DNA from 3 places in the Methylomonas sp. DH-1 genome. Region 3 is predicted to be linked to each of the others. Evidence: predicted binding sites of a transcription regulator. Region 3 holds the regulator's gene; each other region holds the start of a gene.
What was found. The regulator HrcA, encoded in region 3, represses chaperone genes, less so after heat shock. The targets are predictions, from matches to a motif close to TNTTAGCACTCNNNNNNNNNGAGTGCTAANA.

Region 1 (6,636 bases), 390 kb from region 3:
AGCAGAAAAGCAGTAACTTTTGTTACTGACTTTTGAGTTACTGTAAAAGTTACTGCAAAAAATGCAAGTTGTTACTGCATTTCGTTGGTCTTCTTTGGACAATAAAAAACCCGCTAAGCCATGTAGCTTGCGGGTTCTTGGATTTCTTTGGTCTACTCTGGAAGAGTAGGTGGTACCGAGGGTCGGAATCGAACCGACACTCCCTCGCGGGAACCGGATTTTGAATCCGGCGCGTCTACCAGTTTCACCACCCCGGCAAAGAAGTTGTCATTATACTGAAATTTTCAGCAATAGCAAATGGTTTTTTTATCATGCCTCAAGCGTCACTGCGGCTCTGAGCTTCTTCATCGCATTTTGTTCAAGCTGGCGGATGCGCTCAGCGGAGACCTGGTAACGGTCGGCAAGTTCGTGCAAAGTCGCTTTTTCTTCGACCAACCAGCGGCTGGACAAGATATCCCGGCTCCTTTCGTCCAATCCGGCCATTGCATCCATCAACAACGCTTCCTTGCGGCCTTCCCAATCGCTAGCTTCGAGCATTAAAGCCGGATCCGCGCCGTGTTGCTCAAGGTATGCAATCGGCGCCTGAACCTGGTCCTCGCCGTCGTCGCCGGTAGGCTCCAATCCCACGTCTCGCCCATCCAAACGCCGCTCCATCTCATAGACGGTTTTGACGTCTACATCCAGATTTTGGGCAATCGCTTCGGCGTCTTCCCGCGTCAGATAGCTCAGTTCTTTTTTGAATTTACGTAAATTGAAAAACAACTTACGTTGCGCTTTGGTTGTCGCCACCTTGACGATACGCCAGTTACGGATTACGAATTCGTGGATTTCGGCTTTAATCCAATGCACCGCGAACGACACCAAGCGCACACCCATATCGGGGTCGAATCTTTTGACTGCCTTCATCAATCCGATATTCCCTTCCTGAACGATATCCGCCATCGGTAAACCGTATCCCGAATATCCTCGCGCCACGTGCACGACAAATCGCAAGTTGGACATCACCAGCTCGCGGGCGGCTTCCAAATCGCCGCGATCGCGGTAACGCAACGCGAGATCCTGTTCCTGCTCGGCGCTGAGCTTGGGCATCTGCGCAATCAAACTTAAATATGAATCAAACGTCCCAACCGATAAATTGATAGGTAAAGCCAAGCTGTTACTCATATCACCCTCGACTCTTCTGAAAAATTAGACATGGCTGAATTCTAGCACTCGTTACCCAAGAGTGCTAATAATTTAACAAGTTCATTGCAGATCAAACAATTAAGCCGCTTTTCCGCCTTTTATCCCGGCTTTCATCCGCCTTTACGGGTTCGCAGCAAACTCGTTAAAATGGAAGGCCGCCCGCTTTACCGGCGTTCTCGCAAAAAATCTAAAACTTCAGCCCCTAACCGAACATGTCCGCCAACGATAACAGCACCGCCGCGCCTAATTTCATTCGCCATATTATTGCCGCCGATTTGGCGTCCAACAAAAACAACGGCAAGGTTGCCACCCGCTTCCCCCCTGAACCCAACGGCTATTTGCATATCGGCCATGCCAAATCGATCTGTCTGAATTTCACGCTGGCTTTGGAAAACAACGGAACCTGCAACCTGCGCTTCGACGATACCAATCCGGAAAAGGAAAGTATCGAATATATGGAATCGATCGAGCGCGATGTCGCTTGGCTGGGCTTCAAATGGGCCGGCAAATTTCACGCCTCGGATTATTTCGAACAGCTCTACGACTATGCGGTGCAATTGATCAAACAAGGCGACGCTTACGTAGACAGCTCAAGCGCGGAACAAATGCGCCAGGACCGCGGCACGCTAACCCAGCCCGGCAAAGAAAGCCGGGACCGGAACCGTAGCGTCGATGAAAATCTGGATTTGTTCCAGCGCATGCGCGCCGGCGAATTCGCCGATGGCCAATATGTCTTGCGCGCCAAAATCGACATGGCATCGCCTAACATTAATATGCGCGACCCGGTGATTTACCGCATCCGCCGGGTTCACCACCACCGCACCGGCGACGCTTGGTGCATCTATCCGATGTACGACTACACCCATTGCTTATCGGACATGCTGGAAGGCATCACTCATTCGATCTGCACGCTGGAATTCGAGGACCATCGGCCGCTGTACGACTGGGTGTTGGACAAATTGAACACGCCCAGCCACCCGCAGCAAATCGAATTTGCCCGCCTGCAATTGGAATACACCATTGTCAGCAAGCGCAAACTGCTGCAATTGGTTACCGAAAAACACGTTTCCGGCTGGGACGATCCGCGGATGCCGACCATTTCCGGCCTGCGCCGCGCCGGCTTCACTCCGGAAGCGATTCGGGATTTCTGCGAACGGATCGGCGTAACCAAAAACGATTCCTGGATCGAAATGGGCGTACTGGAAAACTGTATCCGCGAAGACTTGAACGAACGAGCACCGCGCGCCATGGCGGTGTTGAGGCCACTGAAAGTCACCATCAGCAATTGGGAAGACGGCAAAACCGAAACCTATCAGATTGCCAACCATCCGCAAAAACCGGAAATGGGTAGCCGCGAAGTACCATTCGGCAAAGTCATTTTGATCGAACAAGACGACTTCATGGAAAACCCGCCCAAAGACTTTAAACGCCTGGTACCGGGCGGCGAAGTCCGCTTGCGCGGCTCCTATGTGATCAAATGCGACGAGGTAATCAAAGGCAGTTCCGGCAACGTTGTCGAACTGGTCTGCAGCTACGACCCGGCAACCTTGGGCAAAAACCCGGAAGGCCGGAAAGTCAAAGGCGTGATCCATTGGGTATCCGAGGCACACTCCATCCCGGCAGAACTGCGGTTATACGACCGCCTGTTTAGCCATCCCAATCCGGACACGTTGGATAATTTCCTGGACGGCATCAATCCCAACTCGCTGGAAATTCTCAGCGACTGCCGGCTGGAAGCCAGCTTGGCCAATCCGCTACCGGACACGCGCTACCAATTCGAACGTACCGGCTATTTTTATCCAGATTACGTCGATAGCCAACCCGAAAAGCTGGTTTTCAACCGCACCGTTACATTACGCGATAGCTGGGGAAAATAAGGAATTGCCGATGCCGGACCGGTTGCAAGGTTTAATTCAACATCTGGCGCAAACCACCGGCCATACGCTGAAACAATCTCGCCTGACGAGTCTCGGCGGCGGCGACATCAATTCCGCTTACCGACTGCAGAGCCAGGGTATCGACTGGTTTATCAAAGTTAACCGAGCGGAATTGGCCGACATGTTTGCCGCCGAAGCAGCCGGCTTAACCGAATTCGCCGCCATCGGCGCAATTCGCATCCCGAATGTGGTCTGCCACGGCCAGCATCAGCATTACGCTTATTTGGTTTTGGAGCACATCGAGCTGCGCTCCTTGTCCTCCGATGCCGCCGCGCTATTCGGCGAACAACTTGCCTGCATGCACCGCCAACCGCAAGCTTATTTCGGTTGGAAAATTGACAACACCATAGGCTCAACCCCGCAATACAATCCGCGTTATCGTGATTGGGTGGAGTTTTGGCGCGACCAGCGTCTAGGCAAACAATTGCAATTTGCCGCCGAGAACGGCTATTGCGGCGCTTTGCAAAACCAGGGCGAACAATTATTAGATCGCCTGGACGGTCTGTTCGGCGACTATCGGCCCCACCCTTCCATGTTGCATGGCGATTTATGGGGCGGCAACGCTGCGGCCGATAGCCAGGGAAAGCCGGTGATGTTCGATCCGGCCAGCTACTACGGCGACCGCGAAGCGGACATCGCCATGACCGAATTGTTCGGCGGTTTCGGCCGGGAATTTTATGCGGGCTACCAAGCGCACTACCGGCTGGATGCGGGTTACCCAGTCCGTAAGACCTTATACAACCTTTACCACATACTGAATCATCTAAATCTGTTCGGCTCCAGCTACCTAAACCAAGCTACCCGGATGACAGGGCAACTACTCGCCGAATTGAAATAATCCGCACGTCCAATCCGCTCCCAATAGATTCCGAACAGCGGTCGAGCCAATTTGACAGACATAGGCCGACAAACGCTATGAGCCATGGCGAAAGCGAAAATCCAAAATTTATTTGCTGGTGAACTCAGAATGGTCAATACCCTGACAAGGGTAAGCCATATAGATAAAAGGATAAGAACTTTGCAGAAAAAAGACCATTTACTTGTGAAAAATAAATGGTGCCGAGGAGAGGACTTGAACCTCCACGGGGTTACCCCCACTAGCACCTGAAGCTAGCGCGTCTACCAATTTCACCACCTCGGCTGAGTCAAGTGAAGTCGCCATTGTATAGACCACTAGCATACCTGTCAACAGTTTCGTGAAAAACGAATTGCCTCATCCAGCAAGCGCTCGCCAAAGCGTTCGCTTCAATCAAATCGCTTGGCATCCGCCGGCAACTTGTCGAACAGCGGATGTTTGGCGATACCGTATCGGTCAGGATAATACACCGCGGCCAGATGCAGGCCATGTGGCGGCGCCGTCATTGCCGCCCGAGTGCGGTCCCTGGCAGTTAACAATTCCGCCGTCCACTCCTCTGGCTGTTTGCCGCTACCGATTTCGATCAATACGCCGGCGATATTGCGCACCATGTGATGCAAAAAAGCATTGGCGCATAAATCGATCACGACTTTCTCTTCGTCGCGGTAAACGTCGATGAAATACATTAATCGGTTCGGACTGACCGATTGGCAGCTTTGGGCGCGAAATGAAGAAAAGTCGTGCTCGCCCAGCAAATGCTGCGCAGCCCGGTGCATATTCCGCTCGTCCAGCGGCAGATAGCACCAGGTCGCTTGGTTGCGCAGCAAGGCCGATTTTGTCGGCCGATTTAGAATCACATAACGGTAAGCGCGCGCAATGGCGCTGTATCTGGCGTGAAAGTCGGCAACCGCTGGCTGCGCCCAAGTAATCCGAATATCGTCCGGCAAATGACTGTTGCCCCCCATCAGCCAGCCGCGCAGATCGCGCTGTACCGGACTGTCGAAATGCACGACCTGCTCCAGTGCGTGCACACCGGCATCGGTGCGGCCGGCGCACAACACGTTGATCGGTGCGCAAGCGATCTTGCTCAACGCCCGCTCCAATTCGCCTTGTACGGTGCGCTTGCCTTGCTGCCATTGCCAACCGGCGTAGGCGCTGCCGTCGTATTCGACGCCCAAAATGATGCGATTCATTGGTTAGAAGACAAGTGTAAATTCGGCCGAACGCGGAGAGAGCTTAGATGCAGCCAGTGTTCTATCCACTGCGGTTTGCGCATCGATTAACCTTGAATGAAAACCCGGCAACCGACCGGCACCGCATCGAATAAGGCGATCACGTCGGCGTTGGCCATCCGGATGCAACCATGCGACTCGGGTTGTCCGTTCATCAATTCGTCCGGCGTGCCGTGGATATAAATATAGCGCCAGGTGGTATCGACCTCGCCGTAACGGTTCTTGCCCGGCTCCAAACCACCCAGCCACAGAATCCGACTCAAGATCCAATCGCGCTGCGGATATTGTCTCGACAAATCCGAACTGTAAATCTCGCCGGTTGGACGCCGGGCCTTGAACACGCTGTTGATCGGCAAACCGGTGCCGATTTTGGCGCGAATCCGGTGCCAGCCGGTCGGCGTACAGTAACTGCCCTTTCTTTCGCCGGGACCGTTTTTGGCCGTCGATACCGGATAATCGGCAACCAGCTCGCCGGCTTGCACCAAACGCAAGCGCTGTTCGGCAATCGAGACGTCGATCAAACACACCTCCGGCGCATGCCCTCCGCCCGGAACGTTACCCTGGTTCCGGCCCAAGCCGGATGCGCCGGTCGAATCCGTCATTTCACGAACAACGCAATCGATTCGACGTGAGCGGTCTGCGGAAACATGTCCATCACGCCGGCCTTGACCAGTTTGTAGCCAAGTTCGTTGACCAAAATACCGGCATCTCGAGCCAGCGTCGACGGATTGCAGGACACGTAGACGATACGTTCCGGCTGCCAGTGCTTGAAATTGTGCAACACCTCTGCAGCGCCGGCGCGGGAGGGATCGAGCAAAACCTTGGTGAACTTCTGCTTGCTCCAAGGCTGATCCTTAACGTCTTTGCTCAAATCGGCGGCGTGAAATTCCACGTTTTGCAGATTGTTCAGTCGGGCGTTTTCCCGGGCGTGATTAACCAACGGCAAATCGCCCTCCACCCCGACCACGTGGCCGGCGAGGGTCGCCAGCGGCAGGGTAAAATTTCCCAAGCCGCAGAATAGATCCAACACCCGGTCGTCGCGGTTTAACTCCAGTGCGGCCAGCGCGCGCGTCACCATTTTTTGGTTAATTTCGTAGTTGACCTGGGTAAACATCGCCGGACGAAAATTGAATTTGACGCCCTGCTCGACCAACGAATAGCTCGGAACAACCTCGGCGGCACCGTCCAACGGCACGATGCTGTCCGGCCCTTTCGGTTGCAGGCAAATCGTCACGCCCAACTTGGCGGCGTATTCGCGCAAGCGCTGCTTGTCCGCCTCGGTCGGGGGTTCCAGTACCCGGACCGCCAATACGCATTCGTTATCGCCGATCGCCACTTCAATTTGCGGAATTTTGTCTTTAATCGTCAGGCCGGCGATCATTTCGCCCAAGGCCAGCAGATTCTCGCCGACCAGCGGATGCATGAC
Region 2 (6,636 bases), 2.4 Mb from region 3:
ACCTATCCGGCGACAAGCCATCTGACGCCGATAGCAAAGAATCGGCCGTAATTGAAAGCAGCGACTTCGAATCGTTCGACTTCAACCTGGATTTTGCCGCGCCGGCCGCAGACGAGAAAACCAAGACCGTTGCCGCCAGCGACGATATCGCTCTGGAAACCATCGAATTCTCCAGTCCTGCCGACGAGACCGGTTCCGCAACGGCCGAAAACCCGGCCATTGCAGACAATACGATCGAAAGCTTCGACTTTAATTTCGACCTGGAACCGCCAAAACCGGCGGCTTCCGGTAGAGAGGCGACGGTCGCGGACCAAACCGCGGCGGACATCGAAAGCTTCGATTTCGCCGACTTCGGTACCACCGAAACCCAAACGGAGGCGCCGGCGGAAAAACCGGCCGAGATCGATAGCTTCGATTTTAACTTTGACGTGGATTTGGCGACTCCCGATTTGGCAAGCGCCTCGAACAAAACCGATTCGCCGTTGAATCTGGAATCGGAATTGAAACTGGAAACTTTCGACTTCTCCGACTTCGATAATCTGAATGCGAAAACCGACGCAGCGTCCGATAAAGCAACGCCGGACGCTGTCGACGATTTCAATTTCGAATTCGATTTCGACGCGCCAATTATCAGTTCAAGCAGCGACGACAAATTCGAAGTCGGCGTATCCGACCTGACCGACATGGACGAATACGAAACCAAAATCGACCTGGCTAAAGCCTATATCGATATGGGCGACATCGATGCCGCCAAAACCATTGCCGAAGACGTACTCGCCAAAGGCTCCAAACAACAACAACAGGCCGCCCAAGCGCTGTTGGACGAATTGAAATAATCGGAAATTTTCCCGCCGGCCTAACCTCTAGCAGACGGCGGGGGATTAGCATCCGCCGCTTTGGTCGCCAAAGAGTGCAGGACTGCCGCTTGGTGACGCAACAGCCAAGCCGACTTCTGTTTCAACGCCTCGAAATGCCTCCCCGCCTGTTCGAGCTGATTGGTCAACAACGCTTGCTCCAGACTTTCGGTCACGGCCAAACAATCCCCAAAATCGAAAAAACAGAAGGTACCGTGCAGTTTATGTACGACTTCCCAAGCCTGCCGAGTTGCCGAATCGCCTAAGAATCCTTCTATCTCGGCCAGATGGGCCGGCAATTCGGCAAATAATTTACCGGCCAAACTTTGGCTGAGTTGCCGGTTTTCCTGAGTTTTGCGTAAAAGCTGTTGTGCGTAATACTCGGCGCCGCCCGCCGGCTCCACCCGCCAGCGGGCTACAATTTCCTGCAACCGCGCCAGACGAATCGGCTTGACCAGATAATCATTGAATCCGGCTGCCAAGGCTTGAATCCGTTGGCTTTCCTGGGCATGGGCGGTTACGGCAACGACCGGAGTCCGGCAGTTCGGGCCCGCACTGGCCCGTAACCGGCCGATCAAATCCAAGCCGCTTAGAAACGGCATATTCATATCCAGAAACACCAGGCCAAAGCGGTGTTGGTCCAATAAATTCCAGGCCTCCCGACCATCGCTTGCCAAAACCACGCCTTCCGTCCACTGCGACAATTGCTCGCGCAGTAGCCAAAGATTGGTCTCGTTGTCGTCGGCGATCAATATCTCGTAGCCTGTATCAGCCATGCCTTACCCCGTTGTTGCGCCAACCGGCGCAACCGTGTTGTAAATTTCAGTTTAATTTCGGCAATCCCGAAACTCAATGCAACCGCAAGGCTGCAACCAATAAAAAACCCCGGTTCCTTGCGGAGACCGGGGTTTTCTGGCTCAAGCCGACCAGATGAATTACATCATGCCGCCCATGCCGCCCATGCCGCCCATGTCAGGCATTGCCGGGGCTTTGTTGTCGGCCGGTGCGTCAGCGATCATCACTTCGGTGGTGATCATCAGACCGGCCACGGAAGCAGCGTTTTGCAACGCTGAACGGGTCACTTTCGCCGGGTCCAAAATACCCATCGCGATCATGTCGCCGTATTCGCCGGTCGCTGCGTTGTAACCGAAGTTACCGCTGCCTTTTTTGACTTCGTTCAACACCACGGACGCTTCGTCGCCGGCGTTGGCAACGATTTGGCGCAGAGGCTCTTCCATCGCGCGGCGCAGGATGCTGATGCCGACGTCTTGGTCGTGGTTGATGCCTTTCAGGCCTTCCAACGCAGACAGGGCGCGGATCAACGCGGTACCGCCGCCGGCAACCACGCCTTCTTCAACCGCAGCACGGGTTGAGTGCAGTGCATCTTCGACGCGAGCTTTCTTCTCTTTCATTTCCACTTCGGTTGCGGCGCCGACTTTGATCACTGCTACACCGCCAGCCAGTTTGGCCAGACGTTCTTGCAGTTTTTCGCGGTCGTAGTCGGAAGTCGCTTCTTCGGCTTGAGCGCGGATTTGCGCTACGCGGCCTTTGATTTGGCCTTCGTCGCCGGCACCGTCGATGATGGTGGTGTTTTCTTTGTTGATTTGGACGCGTTTCGCAGTACCCAGTTGCGAAATGTCGGCTTTTTCCAAAGACAAACCGACTTCTTCGGAAATCACGACGCCGCCAGTCAGGATCGCGATATCTTCCAGCATGGCTTTACGGCGGTCACCGAAACCAGGCGCTTTAACGGCTGCGACTTTAACGATGCCGCGCATGTTGTTGACCACCAGTGTCGCCAGCGCTTCGCCTTCGACGTCTTCGGCGATGATCAGCAAGGAGCGGCCGGATTTGGCAACTCCTTCCAGAATCGGCAACATTTCGCGGATGTTGGAGATTTTTTTGTCGTACAACAATACGAAAGGATCGTCGAGTTCGACGCTCATGCTTTCTTGTTTGTTGATGAAATACGGAGACAGATAGCCGCGGTCGAATTGCATACCTTCGACGACGTCCAGCTCGTTGTTCAGACCGGTGCCTTCTTCGACGGTGATGACGCCTTCTTTACCGACTTTTTCCATCGCTTCGGCGATGATCGCACCGACCGATTCGTCGGAGTTAGCAGAGATGGTGCCTACTTGGGCGATGGCTTTGCTGTCGCTGCAGGGAATCGCTTGTTTTTCGATCGCAGCAACCACAGCCGTTACGGCGCTGTCGATACCGCGTTTCAGGTCCATCGGATTCATGCCGGCGGCAACTGATTTCAGGCCTTCGTTGACGATAGCTTGCGCCAGTACCGTTGCAGTGGTGGTACCGTCGCCGGCCACGTCGGAGGTTTTGGACGCGACTTCTTTAACCATTTGCGCGCCCATGTTTTCGAATTTGTCTTTCAATTCGATTTCTTTTGCAACAGACACACCGTCTTTGGTGATGGTCGGTGCGCCGAAACTTTTGTCCAGCACGGCATTGCGGCCTTTCGGACCCAGAGTGACCTTAACCGCGTTAGCCAGAATGTTGACACCGGCTACCATCAAAGCACGGGCGTCGCCACCGAATTTCACGTCTTTTGCTGCCATTTTTTAATTCCTAAATATTTAAAGAGATTGAAAAAGATAAATGAGGTTAATAGGGATTAGCCCAAAATGCCCATGATGTCTTCTTCGCGCATGACGATGTATTGCTCGCCATCGACTTTAACTTCGGTGCCGGAATATTTACCGAACAGTACTTTGTCACCGACTTTGACTGCCATAGGACGTACTTGGCCGTTGTCTAACGGTTTGCCTGAGCCCACCGCCAGCACTTCGCCTTCGCTCGGCTTTTCCGCGGCGGAACCGGGCAGCACGATACCGCCGGCGGTTTTGGTCTCTTCCTCAACGCGTTTTACGACTACACGGTCATGTAACGGACGAATTTTCATCAATGTCTCCTCGATTAATAAAGTTAAAGGTTAAAACTGAAAAGCGGTTTAAAAACCCTGGCGATCAGAGTCGAGCAACCCGGTTTTTGAACAACTTGCAATTTATTAGCACTCTCCAATAACGAGTGCTAATAATATCCGGGTTTTGCACTCTGTCAAGCTCTTTGGCATCATCTGCAGCTCACCTACCACCGTCTACGCTATGAACGACGAACAACTACTCCGCTACAGCCGCCAGATCATGCTGCCGCAAATCGACATTGCCGGCCAACAAAAGCTGATCGAGGCCAAAATCCTAATCGTCGGCGCCGGCGGCTTGGGTTCGCCGGCCTCGATGTATCTCGCCGCCGCCGGTGTCGGCAGCATTACGCTGTACGACGACGACCAGGTGGATCTGAGCAATTTGCAACGGCAGATCGCCCATGCCACCTCCGATATAGGGTTGGATAAAGTGATTTCAACCCGGCAGACGCTGGAAAAAATCAATCCGCAGGTAACAGTGGAGGCGCGCAAGCGGCGGCTAACCGGCGCAGAACTGTTGGAACAAGTCGAAATAGCCGACGTGGTGCTGGATTGCAGCGACAATTTCACCACCCGTTTCGCCATTAACCAAGCCTGCGTACAACAGCAGACGCCGCTGGTATCCGGGGCGGCGATCCGCTTCGAGGGCCAAATCAGCGTGTTCACGCCCGGCCGCAACCAAAGCCCATGCTACAACTGCCTTTACCAAAGCGACGGCGAAGAATTGCAAAATTGCGCCCGCAACGGTGTGGTCGCGCCGATTACCGGGATCGTCGGCAGCATGCAGGCGCTGGAGACCATTAAATTGATTACCGGGATCGGCGAACCCTTAACCGGACGATTATTAATGCTGGACGGTCTGGCCATGGAATGGCGAACGCTGCGCTTGAAGAAAAATCCGGCCTGCCCGACTTGCAGCGATATAGCCGGCAAACGAACATAAAAAAGCCGGGATAGTCCCGGCTTTTGCCGAACAGTAAGGCTGATCAACTTTTGCCAAGCTTGCCTTTGACCGTGTTGATCGCCTTAGCGACTGCGTTCAACACAGCCGATTCGCTGTCGCCGTGCGGCTCGATATCGCCGAACGGCTCGCCGTTTTTCATTGTATACATGTATATAAAATACCCCAACGGTGCAAACGCGAAGATGGCAATAACCAGCATCAACACCACCAATTCGATAACTCCGCCCATATCTACCTCCAACTATTTGTTTTTATTTTAATTTAGAATAAGGCCCCAAGCCTCGGTTACGGACTATAACCCTATAGCCAGCAAGGAACAAGCAGAAGATGACGATTGTCAACCCGAAGCGCATACCGGCCCGAATCGGCGCCGAAAAACCGCACACCTATCCTACCGCCACAACCGTTATTCTTAGACCATGAAGCAGAATCCGCAAACCCTTTGGCATAATCTGCCGCCGGAACAGTTACTGTCGCAGCTCGATGTGCAACTCGGCGCCGGCCTGTCCGGCCAAGCAGCCGAGTCCCGGCTGGCCGACACCGGCCCCAACCGCCTGACGCCGCCGCGCGGCAAAGGGCCTTTACGCTTACTGCTCGCTCAATTCCACCAACCGCTGATTTACATTCTGCTGTTTTCGGCCGCGACCACCGCATTCCTGGAAGAATGGGCCGACAGCAGCGTTATTTTCGGCGTGGTACTGGTTAACGCCATCATCGGCTTCGTCCAGGAAGCCAACGCTCTGAAAGCGATCAATGCGCTGGCGCAAACGCTGAACCTCAGCGCCAATGTGTTGCGCGACGGCCAGCGCCGGACCATCGCCGCCGCCGACTTGGTACCCGGAGATTTGGTTTATCTGCAATCCGGCGACAAGGTGCCGGCGGATTTGCGCTTACTGCAAACCCGAGAACTGAAAATAGACGAGGCCGCTTTAACCGGCGAGTCCGTGCCGGCCGAAAAACAGGCCCAAACCCTAGCCGCCGCGACCTTGTTGGCCGACCGCACTAATATGGCCTATTCGTCGACGTTGGTCAGTTACGGCAGCGCCTTGGCCGTTGTGGTCGGCACCGGCGACAACACCGAAATCGGCCGCATCAACCGTTTGATCGCAGCGGCCGAACCGCTGGAAACGCCGTTGACGCGAAAAATGAGCCAATTCAGCCAGCTGCTGCTGTGGGTCATCGTCGCCTGCGCGGCGCTGACATTTGCCGTCGGCGTCTGGCGCGGCGAAAGCGCGCTGGATATGTTCATGGCCTCGGTAGCCTTGGCCGTCGGCGCGATTCCGGAAGGCTTGCCCGCGGCGCTGACCATCACACTGGCCATCGGCGTTTCGCGCATGGCCAAGCGTAACGCCATCATCCGTAAACTGCCCGCCGTCGAAACCTTGGGCAGCACCACGGTCATTTGTTCCGACAAAACCGGCACGCTGACCCAAAACCAGATGACAGTGCAATTCGTCTATGCCGGGGGCGAACAGTTTGCTATCAGCGGCAGCGGCTATACGCCGGACGGCGAATTTCTCGCAGCCGGCCAACCGGTCGACCCGCACCAAAAACCCGCTCTGCTCGAATGCCTGAAAGCCGGCCTACTGTGCAACGACGCCCGCTTGATCGCCGACATCGATAGCTGGCGGATCGAAGGCGACCCGACCGAGGCGGCTTTGCTGGTCTCCGCCCATAAAGCCGGTTTACACCATGCCAGCGTCAGCAACGGCCACCCGAGATTGGACGCTATCCCGTTCGAATCGCAATACCAATATATGGCCACGCTGCACCACAACTTGGCATTGGACGAACGCCACGTCTACTTAAAAGGCTCGCTGGAAAGCTTGCTCGAACGTTGCGACAGCGCTTTTTCCGCCGACTTGCAACCGGTTCCG
Region 3 (6,636 bases):
TGTATTTTTGCAATCACATATAAATGGTATTGAATATCCTCATAACTGCTTTCTTCAGGCAGCCTGTCTAGCAATTCTTTGACTTCAGAAACCGCGGTTTGCATATCGCCTCCTCAAACAAAAAGGTACGCGATGCGTACCCTACAGAACTACCCTACTTTGGTCACTTGTGTTTTTACATCGTCAATTGCCTTTCGCAATAGAGGATATAATTCACCCAACTTTTTATAACAATTCAATAACCGGGGCTCCCCCTCAACTGAAATATTGCTACCAATCATTTCTTGAGGGGCTATCGTTGATAATCTAGCTTTCAACCTGTCTTTTCCATACACGTACCCATGAAAGGCTGATGCCACTTCAGGGTAATTATCTTCTATTACTAAGAAAATTTTTTCAGCGCTCAAGTTTTGATTTGGGTCAATCCCAATTTCAGCGGCAATCATTCTCAACATACCGTCTAATTCGTAGTCCGTGAATTCCATTTAATATCTCCTATACACAAAATGAAAGCCATATTAGGCATCTTTAAGATATAAACAAAAAAGCGGACGGATTTCTCCGTCCGCCCAGAGTTTTACACCTTACTTCTTATCGTCCTTAACTTCCTCGAACTCGGCATCGACCACATTGTGGTCTGGCTCGGCTTGTTGGCCGCCGGCTGCGTGTTCGTGGCTGCCGGATGCAGCCGCTTCGGCGCCGCCTTTTTGGGCATAGACGCGTTCGGCCAGTTTACCCGATAGTTCGGTCAGGGCGTTGGTTTTGGCTTCGATGGCATCTTTGTCGTCGCTTTTCAATACCGCATGCAGGTCTTTAATCGCCGCTTCGATCGCCGATTTTTCGTCGCTGCTGACTTGGTCGCCCAGCTCTTTCAGCGATTTTTCGGTAGCGTGGATCATGCCTTCCGCCGCGTTGCGGGCGGAAACCAGCTCTTTCAGCTTGCGGTCTTCGTCGGCATGGGCTTCGGCGTCCTTGATCATGCGTTCGACTTCGTCGTCGGACAAACCGCTGGAAGCTTTAATCACGATGGACTGCTTCTTGCCGGTGGCTTTGTCTTTGGCAGAGACGTTCAAGATACCGTTGGCGTCGATATCGAACGAGACTTCGATTTGCGGAATGCCGCGCGGTGCCGGCGGGATATCTTGCAAATCGAAACGGCCCAGCGATTTATTGCCGGACGCCATTTCCCGCTCGCCTTGCAATACATGCACAGTCACCGCGGTTTGATGATCTTCGGCGGTCGAGAACACTTGCGAAGCGTTGGTCGGGATCGTCGTGTTTTTCTCGATCAATTTGGTCATCACGCCGCCCAGAGTTTCGATACCCAAAGACAACGGGGTAACGTCCAGCAACAACACGTCTTTAACGTCGCCGCCCAATACGCCGGCTTGAATCGCCGCACCCAAGGCCACCGCTTCGTCAGGGTTGACGTCTTTGCGCGGCTCTTTGCCGAACAATTCTTTAACGAACGCCTGCACTTTCGGCATCCGGGTTTGACCGCCGACCAGGATCACGTCGTTGATTTTTGCAGCCGAAATACCGGCGTCTTTGATCGCTTGCAGGCAAGGACCTTTGGTACGTTCGATCAAGTCGTCAACCAAAGACTCCAATTTGGCGCGAGTCAATTTGACGTTCAAGTGTTTCGGGCCGGAGGCGTCGGCGGTGATGTAGGGCAGATTGATGTCGGTTTGCTCGGCTGACGACAATTCGATTTTGGCTTTCTCGGCTGATTCTTTCAGACGTTGCAAAGCCAAAGGATCGTTGTGCAAATCGATGCCGGTGTCTTTTTTGAACTCGCCGGCCAGGAAATCGATGATGCGTAAGTCGAAGTCTTCACCGCCCAAGAAGGTATCGCCGTTGGTGGCCAAAACTTCGAACTGGTGCTCGCCTTCGATTTCGGCGATTTCGATAATCGAAATATCGAAAGTACCGCCGCCTAGGTCATAAACCGCGATAGTGGTGTCGCCTTTAGGCTTGTCCATACCGAACGCCAGTGCAGCGGCGGTCGGTTCGTTGATGATGCGTTTGACATCCAAACCGGCAATACGCCCGGCGTCTTTAGTGGCTTGGCGCTGCGAGTCATTGAAGTAAGCCGGCACGGTGATGACCGCTTCGGTCACTTCTTCGCCCAGGAACGCTTCGGCGTCTTTTTTCAGTTTCATCAACACGCGGGAAGACACTTCCGGCGGCGCCATTTTTTTACCGTGGCATTCCACCCAAGCGTCGCCGTTGTTGGCTTCGATGATTTTGTAAGGCACCATTTTGATGTCTTTTTGCACCGCGTCTTCTTTGAAACGACGGCCGATCAAACGTTTGATCGCAAACAAGGTGTTTTCCGGATTGGTTACGGCTTGGCGCTTAGCGGATTGGCCGACCAATACTTCGTTATCGTTGGTAAAGGCGATGATGGAAGGCGTGGTACGGGCGCCCTCGCTGTTTTCGATGACCCGCGCGGTGCCGTTTTCCAGTACGGCTACGCAGGAGTTGGTGGTTCCTAAATCGATACCGATCATTTTGCCCATTGAAATTCTCCAGACTTGAATAAGTGGTAAGTTAAAAAGTTGTTAGCGATATGCGGTTGATCGTTTGATTTTCAAGCCTGCTCATCGATTTTTGCGCCGTCGGCCGGTTTGTCGGCAGCCTTCGCCACCACGACCATGGCCGGACGCAACAAACGGCCGTTCAGAATGTAACCTTTTTGAAATACGTTCAATACCGAATTCGGCTCGGCGGTTTCGCTGGGTTGCATAACCATGGCCTGGTGGAATTCCGGGTTGAACGGCTGGCCCAGCGGGTCGATGGTTTCGATGTTGAATTTGGCGAATACCGATTCGAATTGTTTGACTGTGAGCAAGCTGCCCTCGCGTAACTTGACCACTTCCGGGCTGTCGCCGGATGCGGCCTGAATCCCCAATTCCAGACTGTCCAGCACGCTGAGCAATTCCTTAGCGAATTTAGCCAAGCCGTATTTGCGCTCGTCGTCCAAATCCTTTTGTACCCGTTTTTTCAAATTCTCCATTTCGGCCTGAGTCCGCAAGGCTTTATCCAGATTAGCGGCCGCCTGTTGTTGGGCTTGTTCCAATTGCTGGCGCAAGGATTCGATGCTGACCGTTTCTTCCGCTGCCGGCTCTTCGCCGCCGGCTTCCGCCGCGGCCGGTTTGTTTTGCTCCAGTACTTCGGCGATCAGTTCGGCGTCCGTCTGCTGTTCGTGACTCGATTGCTGGTGACTCATAGTTTCTCCATGGTTCTAATTTTTTGAGTTGGGCTAACGATAAGGGCTTTTATTTCGGATTCAAGGCCGCGCCCAATAATTTTGCCGTGACGTCGACGAACGGAATCACCTTCTCGTAAGCCATCCGGGTCGGACCGATCACGCCCAGCACGCCGACGACTTCGTCGTTGACCGAGTAAGGCGCGGTTACCAGGCTGCAACGCTCGAACACGCTGTAGCCGGACTCTTCGCCGATAAAAATCTGGACGCCGTCGGCCTGCAGGCATTGGTCCAACAAATGGATCACGCCGCGTTTCTGGCTGAAGGCTTCGAATAACTGTTTGAGCCGGTCCATGTCCGACAGCTCGGAAAAACCCATCAAGTTGGTTTCGCCGCTTAACACATAGTCGTCGTTGGGCTGCTCGGCAAAGGCCAGTTGCGCCATGTTGACCGCATCGATCATGCCCTGGTTGACCGAATGCCTGTCTTTTTCCAGATCCTTGACCACCAATTCGCGAATTTTGGCCAAACTGCGGCCGGTAAAGACCGAGTTCAAATAATTGGCGGCCTGCTGCAACTCGGCCGGCGAAAATTGTTTTTCGGTATGGATGATCTTGTTATGCACTTCTTCGGTATCGGTGACGAAGATCACCAGCAGCCGGGTACTGGACATCGGCAAAAACTCGATGTGGCGCAGGGAGACGCTTTCGCGGCGCGGTAAGGTTACGACGCCGGCCATTTTGGTGACGTCGGACAGCAGCTTGGAGGCCTTGCCCAACAAATCGCTGGCCGTCTCGGTCTCGCTGAGCAAGCCGGCCTGCAACTGGTCCAGCTCGCTGGACGCCAACGGCCTGACCGTCAGCAGGCTATCGACGAACAAGCGGTAACCGCTGACTGTCGGCACTCGCCCGGCGGAGGTATGTGGCGAATGGATCAAGCCCATCTCTTCCAAATCCGCCATCACGTTGCGGATACTGGCCGGGCTTAGTTTCAAATTCGGATCCTTGGACAACAGGCGCGACCCGACCGGTTGGCCGTCTTGGATGTAACGCTCCACCAGGGTTTTGAGCAAATAAAGCGATCGTTCGTTTAAATCCTGTCCGCCAGCCACATTCGGTACCTTCGAAATTCGTTAGCACTCCACACTGCCGAGTGCCAACAGCAAAACTATCAGTTGCCCCAACCCTTGTCAATGTCGGGTAAACCTTAATCCGGGCCGGAAAAAACGGGGTTTGGCCTTATTACGCACCGGCTTGCCCACTACCGGCGGACAAACCGGCTCGGCTTATCTAAACTTAAAGCTCCTAGCAACCCGACCATTGTGACCGATGCTCACCACCCCGAAACGCGAAACCCGCGATTTTTTGCGCGCTGCGCGACAGACTTCCCCGTACGGGGCAAAGTCTGCCTGAGGTTCCGGGCATGAACGGCAACAAACACATCCTGTTCGTCGACGACACCGAGCACGTGATCAGCGGCATCAAACGCCAACTGCGCCCTTACCGCGGGCAATGGCATCTGCACTTCGCCACCTCCGGCAAACAAGCCCTGGAGCTGATGCAGCGCCAACCCATCGATTTGATCGTTTGCGACATGATGATGCCGGAAATGCGCGGCGACGAATTATTGGCCAAGGTCGCCGCGGCCTACCCCGGCACGGTCCGCATGATCCTCAGCGGCTATGCCGACGAAACCAGCTTGCGCCTCGGCCTGGAAGTGGCGCATCAATATTTGGCCAAGCCTTGCAGCGCGGAAATCTTGCGGGAAACGATCTGCCAAATCTTCAAAATCCAGGCTTGCGTCAATAATCCGCGTATCGCCGCGGAAGTTGGCGAGGCCAGCCAATTGCCGAGCCTGCCGAAAATTTACCACGAGCTGAACGCCGCGATCGGCGACGAACGCGCCACCAGCACCCAAATCGCCGATATCTTCGCCAAAGACATGGTGCTTTCCGCCAAACTGCTGCATTTGGTCAATTCGCCTTATTTCGGCTTGCAGCGAACCGTGTCGAATCTGACCGACGCGATTAATCTGATCGGCCTGAAAAAACTCAATAGCCTAGTGTTATCGGTACACGTCAAAACCGCCTTTCCGGTCAACGATCCGGCTGTGGAACGGTACATGGAGTATCTATGGCAGGACGCCGCCCGGGTGGCCGAACTGGCGCGGCTGATTGCGTTATCGGAACGGCAAAGCGAAGACAGGCCTGACCAGGCTTATTTGGGCGGCCTGTTGCACAATATGGGTTTGCTGATTTTTATGTCGCGCTGCGGCGATAAACTGAAAATCCTGGTGGAACAAGCCATAAACAGCGATAAGCCGCTGGCGGAACTGGAGTTGTCCATCTTCGGCTTTACCCGCGCGGAAGCTGCCGCTTACGTGCTAAGTTTATGGAAAATACCGCCGCGTATCATCGAATCGATTTTGCTGCAAAACACGCCGAGCGATTCCGAATACGACGGCGTCAACGCACTGACCGCAGTACACGTAGCATCATGCTTGCTCAACCCTGCGGTGGCGCCCGGTTACGGCCGTTTGTTCGACATGGCGCTGGACCAAACCTATTTGCAGCGAATAGGCAAGCTGGACCGTATCAGCGAGTGGCGGACACTGGCCGAGAAGGTCACGGCAAGTTTCGCGAAAAAAATAGGAGGCTGAGATGGCGGATACGCCGCAAGACAAAATTCTGTGCGTAGATGACGAGCAAAATATATTGGACATGTTCAAACGCACACTGGGCCGCCAGTTCGCATTGTTTACCGCAAGTTCCGCCGCAGAGGCGCTGCGCATCTTGCAGCAGGAGCGCGACATCGCTGTGATCATGTCCGATTACAGCATGCCCGGCACTAACGGCTTGGAGTTCCTGCAGCGCGCCGGCGAGATATCGCCCGACAGCGTGCAAATTGTGCTGACCGGCAACATCGAGTTGGACGTCGCCATCAAAGCGATTAACGAAGCCCACATCTTTCGTTACTTGCCCAAACCTTGCCCGATGGAGGTCACCAAAAAAATCATTGCCGACGCGCTGGCGCAATACCGGCTGGTGGTCGCCAAGCGCCAATTAAGCGAACAACTGGAACAGAAAAACCTGGAATTGCTGCAACGTAACGCCGAACTGGCCGAAAAACAGGCGCTCCTGGAACACGAGCTGGAGACCGCCAAAATCGTTTGCAGCAAATTCGGCAAATACGGTTACCAAGTGCCGGACGGCCTGGACTTTTTCATCTCGGCCAAGGAGGCGGTGGGCGGCGACTTCATCCTGAACGCCGTCAGCCGCGACGGCCGGGCGTTTTATCTGATGATGGGCGATTTGACCGGCCACGGTTTGCAGTCGGCGCTGGGCGGATTATTGGTCACCGAAATTTTCGACGAACAATGTCCGGACCGTCCGCCCCTGCACGAGTTGGCCTCTATCATTAACCGGA

Region 1: rpoH (RNA polymerase sigma factor RpoH) is a predicted target of HrcA. The motif match lies at 1,204-1,234, and genes of this name have one in related genera.
Region 2: groES (co-chaperone GroES) is a predicted target of HrcA. The motif match lies at 3,878-3,908, and genes of this name have one in related genera.

What each region holds. Positions count from the first base shown of each region.
Region 1 is NZ_CP143089.1:2,907,905-2,914,540, forward strand. Features, by position in the region: tRNA gene VXJ35_RS13315 (tRNA-Leu) at 171-257, opposite strand; gene rpoH (RNA polymerase sigma factor RpoH) at 310-1,164, opposite strand; gene VXJ35_RS13325 (glutamine--tRNA ligase/YqeY domain fusion protein) at 1,398-3,062, shown strand; gene VXJ35_RS13330 (fructosamine kinase family protein) at 3,073-3,960, shown strand; tRNA gene VXJ35_RS13335 (tRNA-Leu) at 4,177-4,263, opposite strand; gene truA (tRNA pseudouridine(38-40) synthase TruA) at 4,368-5,171, opposite strand; gene VXJ35_RS13345 (L,D-transpeptidase) at 5,258-5,812, opposite strand; gene rlmD (23S rRNA (uracil(1939)-C(5))-methyltransferase RlmD) at 5,809-6,636, opposite strand, start outside.
Region 2 is NZ_CP143089.1:763,579-770,214, reverse strand. Features, by position in the region: gene VXJ35_RS03630 (FimV/HubP family polar landmark protein) at 1-836, shown strand, start outside; gene VXJ35_RS03625 (response regulator) at 857-1,630, opposite strand; gene groL (chaperonin GroEL) at 1,790-3,430, opposite strand; gene groES (co-chaperone GroES) at 3,487-3,774, opposite strand; gene VXJ35_RS03610 (molybdopterin-synthase adenylyltransferase MoeB) at 3,977-4,738, shown strand; gene VXJ35_RS03605 (hypothetical protein) at 4,782-4,988, opposite strand; gene VXJ35_RS03600 (cation-transporting P-type ATPase) at 5,179-6,636, shown strand, end outside.
Region 3 is NZ_CP143089.1:3,297,932-3,304,567, forward strand. Features, by position in the region: gene VXJ35_RS14955 (hypothetical protein) at 1-104, opposite strand, end outside; gene VXJ35_RS14960 (hypothetical protein) at 150-485, opposite strand; gene dnaK (molecular chaperone DnaK) at 585-2,522, opposite strand; gene grpE (nucleotide exchange factor GrpE) at 2,594-3,232, opposite strand; gene hrcA (heat-inducible transcriptional repressor HrcA) at 3,282-4,322, opposite strand; gene VXJ35_RS14980 (response regulator) at 4,634-5,869, shown strand; gene VXJ35_RS14985 (SpoIIE family protein phosphatase) at 5,871-6,636, shown strand, end outside.